DNA from 2 places in the Gracilibacillus caseinilyticus genome. Region 2 is predicted to be linked to the other one. Evidence: a T-box and tRNA genes for the amino acid it is inferred to sense, from the RefSeq annotation. Region 2 holds a T-box; the other holds one or more tRNA genes.
The links. The T-box of region 2 lies ahead of MUN88_RS14550 (valine--tRNA ligase). A T-box ahead of a tRNA ligase gene usually reads a tRNA of that ligase, here a tRNA-Val.
Positions count from the first base shown of each region.

Region 1 (3,211 bases), 390 kb from region 2:
CCTTTGCGTCCCATGATATCGCCTCCTTACATGTGCATATTTTAACATAAAAGCAAGAATAGATAGTACCGTCAAATCCTAAAATATTCAAAACGACATGTATGATTCGTTCTATTCTATCCAAACTAAGAAAAAAAGGTGTGAGTGAATTGAAGAAAGGTTTAGTAATTTTAACGATTTGCTTGATGATGCCGCTCATTAGCTTGTCTGTTTTAGCCGCAAATCAAACCGCAACAGTATCGGATGAATTATATGAGGAGATGGCAGCCTTAAAATATCCGAAAGTCTCTGAAGTAGCAAACGTTAAGATGGAGCATAAGATCAATAAAATTTTTCAAAATTATATTACCGCTTCCTATAATGAATTAAAGGAAAATGAAGAGGAAGCAGCGCAACATGATTTCCCTGGAGAATATCAGACCGATTATGAAGTGAAATACAACCAATCTCCATTGCTCAGTATTTTGACGAGTAATTACATGTTTAGCGGTGGTGCACACGGTAATACCGTGGTCGAGTCGTTCAATTTTGATGTTAGTAAAGAAAAACGTGTCTTTCTGACGGATATCCTGACGAAAGAAGAACAAGTCAAAGCAGTTCGGGATTTCGTCTGGGAGTATGCCATAGAACGCCCGGATATCTTTTATCCTGATTTAGAAAAAGGTGATATTAAACTGTCCAATGAAACAGCTTTTTATTTCACGGATGATGGTATTACACTTGTGTTCCAACAGTATGAGATTGCGCCATATGTCTCCGGAAATCAGGAAATAGCAATCCCCAAAAAAGTATATGAAAAAGTATTGAAATAATTAGAAAAAATTGGCTTATCACAAAGTACTCGCGAAAGCCTTAGTTTTCTTATACTTCGTACATGCTAAATTTTCACTACGTCAATCTTCTTCATCGCTAAAATTTTATATTTTTCAAACGTACAAAAAAGAACCGGCAGAACCGGTTCTTTTTTATCGAAATTACTTGCTCACAGTGATTCCTTTCTCTCAGTTGATGCCGTTTTCTAGACGGGCAACTTGCGCTTTTCTTATTTCGCAAAGACGTGATTACCAATTGTAACAGTAGTTTCACGTGAGAAAATCCAATCGCTTTGTGCTGTGTTCGGATTATAGAAGTAGATCGATCCTTGGCCTTGGCCACGGAATGCAATTGCCTCTTTCACAGCACGAATAGATTCGCTGTCGGCTTCTTTATTAATTTCACCGTTTGCTACTGGACTGAATGCGTGAATCACACCATTTGAATAAGTCTCATTGATGACTCCTGTAATTGTGTTTGGAAAATCAGTGTGATCGACACGGTTTAACACAACGGTCGCCACGGCTACTTTACCAGCGTATGGCTCACCTTGTGCCTCTGCATGTACCAGGCGCGCTAATAAATCGAATTCTTTTTCTGAAACACCGGTTGGTATTTGTCAACTCCGCACCAGGATAAAGCATAGATGAAGAGTAATTGTTGACACTCATTAATTCATTAGTAGATACATTATAGTTCTGTGCTATTTTCCAGAACGTGTCTTCTTTTTTGACGGTGTAGGCATCTGCAAAGCCAGGCAGTACCGTTAAACCAGTGACAACTAGTAAACTACTTATGAACATTTTTATTTTAATTTTCATATGTTTCCCTCCTGAATTACTAGTTAATAGATTAGCAGATGTAATATAAAGTTTCGCCATGATATTTTTTCCAATGATGAAAATGGTTACTATAACAGGGGGGAAAAGTTTACCAATTCTTAATTAATTGGATAATGTTGGTTTTTTGGTAAAATTAGCTAGTATTATGACGGATGTTAAGGAGGTGTAACATTGGTAGGAAAGGGTTGAGAGCGTTTTCGGTAAAGGAAAAACTTTGTTACTTGATCAATGATCATCAATTTGCGAAGATATGTTTTTTGATAGGCAGAAGTGGATATTAGAGAAGAACATTAGATAGGAACTGAAAATAAATAGACGAATTTATTGAAATATTATTGACAGATTGTTCATTCTTTCTTATATTATTAATTACCTGCTAATTTTATATCATGATTCCGTAGCTCAGCTGGGAGAGCGCTACCTTGACAGGGTAGAGGTCGTTGGTTCGAGCCCAATCGGAATCATTGTAATACCAAGGGTTTTAGCTCTTGGTATTTTTTATTCCATGGCTATTGACCCCATTTTGGCTACGTAAAAAGGTTTGAAAAATTTTCTGCTGTTTGCTAATGCATATCTGGCAGAACATGAGAGTAGATATCTAAAGTTTAGAGACTTTTCCGTGCCCCAAACTCACTAACAAGTTTGGGTTTTTAACCAGGTTTACCAATGACGTGGCGTAAGTATGCCACAAATGTGGTGGGCTTTTAATTAATTAAGGACCGACAAGAAAATCGGTCCAAACAAATAACGATTATTTCTCTTTTTCATTGTTGAATTTTGACGGATCAGTTTCCTCTGCTATCTCAGTAGAATACTGTAAATTTCTATTCCTCTCAACGGCTGAGCTTTCTTCATCTGCTGTTGGAGCAAACAATAAAGGTAAGCAGCATAATGCACCAATCCCTACCAAAGTATAGATAACTCTTGATAGTGCAGCATCTTGTCCTCCGAATATAGATGCAACTAAATCAAACTGAAATAATCCAATTAACCCCCAGTTTATAGCTCCTATAATTACTAGTGCTAAAGCGACACGTTGTAAAGCATTCAATTATTTCGCCTCCTTTTATAAAATGGTACATACTTATTATTAGTTTAATTTTTTTAGTTATACATTGGATATTTTTCCTAACTGCCACGTTAGTTTTAGGTATTTTCTATTCAATATGTTACAATACCATCTAAGGGAGTGTCCCTCCCTTCTCACATTGTGTTCAGTCCTTACCATTTCTATTTACAAGTCACACTTGTTCAATAGTGGTAAGGACTAAAATGAAATTATTATGAAATGGAAATAAATAACTTCAGGGATTCCTGTAGCAACCATCACTATTAGGTAAAGTGGTGTCTTTTTTACATTCATATTGATAAGGGCATTTTTTAATAGCAGTATTTACGTTTTAACCCAATCGGAATCACTATAAAGCCAAGTGTCATTGGACACTTGGCTTTATTTATTACTAAGTAAATAGTAGAACAACATTGGATATTATTATAAAAAACGACCTACTAAAACTTCATGTAGGTCGTTTTTTTGTATAATTATCGTTGCTCTT
Region 1 covers NZ_CP095072.1:2,698,044-2,701,254, forward strand. The annotation lists gene MUN88_RS12720 (alpha/beta hydrolase) at 1-14, opposite strand, end outside; gene MUN88_RS12725 (DUF3298 and DUF4163 domain-containing protein) at 141-812, shown strand; partial or broken gene MUN88_RS12730 (cell wall hydrolase) at 1,043-1,634, opposite strand; tRNA gene MUN88_RS12735 (tRNA-Val) at 2,047-2,119, shown strand; gene MUN88_RS12740 (DUF378 domain-containing protein) at 2,407-2,706, opposite strand; gene MUN88_RS12745 (hypothetical protein) at 3,198-3,211, opposite strand, start outside.
Region 1: it encodes a tRNA-Val, which carries the amino acid that the T-box ahead of MUN88_RS14550 (valine--tRNA ligase) is inferred to sense. The anticodon was not compared.

Region 2 (3,211 bases):
AGAGATTACGATATGGCAATTAGTTTCCGCCTATTTATTTATACTGCTCTTATTAGCTATTGTTCGCTGGCGGAAGATACCAAGAGAAAAAGAAATTATTATTGCGACACTGCGAATGACGATTCAGCTAGTACTGGTCGGTTATGTATTAATGTTTATATTTGAAAATGAACATTTCCTTTACTCATTGCTTGTTCTCATTTTGATGGAGAGCTTTGCTGTTTATAACATTTACAAACGGTCGAAGCATACATTGAATAAGGAATTAAAGAAAATTATTGCACTAGCGATGGTGTCTGGTACATTATTTGCATTTTTCTATTTTGACTTTGTCGTTGTTCAATTTTCACCATGGTATGATCCGCGATATTTTATCCCCATTGCAGGTATGTTAATCGGTAACTCAATGACTGGTATTACACTTGGTGTAAGTGCACTAATGGAAGGTTTTATTTCTCGTAAAAACGAGGTTGAAGCAGCTTTAATGCTTGGTGCTACACCTCATAAGGCGGCACGTAATATCGTTAATCATTCCTTTGATTCCGCAATTCTTCCAACTATTAATAATATGATTGGTATGGGAATCGTGTTTCTGCCAGGAATGATGACAGGGGTTATCCTCTCTGGTGCAAACCCTGTAGATGCGATTAAATACCAAATCGCTATTATGCTTGGTATTACAGGAAGTGTTTCTTTAACGGTTATTTTGTTCCTGTATTTCGGATATAAAACCTTTTTTAATAAACATGCACAGCTAAAATGAAAATTAAACTTGACTTATATGTTTCCTTTTGGATAAAATAACATATAATATAATAAAACATAACGATGCGATGAAGAGGAGGAGTACTTCATACTATTTGATAGAGAGGAAGACCCACTGGCTGGAAGGTTTTCTCGAATAAAGGTGAAGGAAGGTAGCCTCAGATGCAGCTTTATTGAACATACAGTAAGTAAAGCCGGTGAAGCCGATATCTTCTAAAATGAAGTGTATAAGTTACGGAGCTTATAAACAAAGGTGGTACCGCGGAAAACCCTTTTCGTCCTTTATTTAAGGATAAAGAGGGTTTTTTTTGTTGCATTAGCTACTGTCAAATAGAAGGAATGCAAGTCAACTAAAAGGAGGAAAATATTATGTCAGATAATAAAGAAGTGAATTTACCATCGAAATACGATCCGACAGCCGTAGAAGAAGGCAAATACGATTATTGGGTGCAAGGTAAATTTTTTGAAGCAGAACGTAACAAAGAAAAGGATCCATTTACTATAGTGATTCCTCCACCTAACGTAACGGGAAAGCTTCACATCGGTCATGCTTGGGACACTACCCTGCAAGACATCATCACTCGTATTAAACGAATGCAAGGATATGATGTATTATACTTACCTGGGATGGACCACGCAGGAATTGCTACACAAGCAAAAGTAGAAGGAAAATTACGAGAAGAAGGTACATCCAGATACGATCTCGGACGTGAGAAATTTTTAGAAACAGCTTGGGACTGGAAAGAAGAATATGCTGAGTTTATTCGTGAACAATGGTCTAAATTGGGCTTGGGTCTTGATTACTCCCGTGAACGATTCACACTTGATGCCGGTCTTTCGGATGCAGTAAAAGAAGTATTTGTTACTTTATATGATAAAGGTTTAATTTACCGTGGAGAGTACATTATTAACTGGGATCCAGCAACGAAGACGGCACTTTCTGATATAGAAGTTATTTATCAGGATGTTCAGGGCCATTTCTATCATATGAAATATCCATTAGCAGACGGATCGGGCCATATTGAAGTCGCAACAACCAGACCGGAAACAATGCTAGGCGATACAGCAGTAGCTGTTCATCCTAACGATGAGCGATATAAAGATTTAATCGGCAAAAAGGTTAAATTACCGATTGTCGGGCGAGAAATTGAAATTGTTGCAGATGATTATGTAGATATAGAATTCGGTTCTGGTGCCGTCAAGATCACGCCAGCACATGATCCGAATGACTTTGAAATTGGCAATCGTCACGATCTGGAGCGAATCCTTGTCATGAACGAGGATGGCACAATGAATGAAAATGCTGGTAAATACCAGGGGTTAGATCGTTTTGCATGTCGTAAACAAATCGTCAAAGATTTGCAGGATACAGGCATTTTATTTGAAATTGAAGATCATATGCATTCGGTAGGGCATTCGGAACGTAGTGGCGCAGTGGTGGAACCGTATCTATCTACACAATGGTTCGTAAATATGCAGCCACTAGCGGATGCAGCAGTAGAGTTGCAAAACGGTTCAGACGAGGATAAAGTCCATTTCGTACCTGACCGATTTGAGAAAACTTATTTACGTTGGATGGAAAATATTCGTGACTGGTGTATTTCTCGTCAATTATGGTGGGGGCATCGTATTCCTGCTTGGTATCATAAAGAAACAGGTGAAGTGTATGTTGGTAAAGATGCTCCAGCAGACATTGAGAATTGGGAGCAGGATGAGGATGTGTTAGATACATGGTTTTCATCTGCATTATGGCCGTTCTCTACATTGAACTGGCCGGATACAGAAGATGAAGATTTCAAACATTTCTTCCCGACGAACGTATTAGTTACAGGCTACGATATTATCTTTTTCTGGGTAGCACGGATGATTTTCCAATCCAAGCAGTTTAATGATGAGCGTCCATTTAAAGATGTCCTGATTCATGGTTTAGTAAGAGATGCAGAAGGCCGCAAGATGAGTAAATCACTCGGCAACGGTGTTGATCCAATGGAAGTCATCGAGAAATATGGTGCAGACTCCTTGCGCTATTTCTTGGCAACTGGTTCAAGCCCTGGTCAAGATGTTCGTTTCCAATGGGAAAAGGTAGAGTCTACCTGGAATTTTGTTAATAAAATCTGGAATGCCTCCCGATTTGCTCTAATGAATATGGATGGCTTAACGTATGAAGAAATTGATATTAATGGTAAAAAATTAGTGGCAGACAAATGGATCCTGACTCGATTAAATGAAACAGTGGAACAGGTAACTCGTCATGTTGACAAATATGATTTCGGTGAAGCTGGTCGCTACTTGTATAACTTCATTTGGGATGATTTCTGTGATTGGTATATCGAGATGGCTAAGCTGCCGTTATATGGAGAAGATGAGCAAGCAAAACATACGACAAGATCTGTACTGGCGTATGTACTAGACAATATAATGCGCATGCTTCATCCATTTATGCCGT
Region 2 covers NZ_CP095072.1:3,089,089-3,092,299, forward strand. The annotation lists gene MUN88_RS14545 (ABC transporter permease) at 1-763, shown strand, start outside; T-box leader at 825-1,051, shown strand; gene MUN88_RS14550 (valine--tRNA ligase) at 1,135-3,211, shown strand, end outside.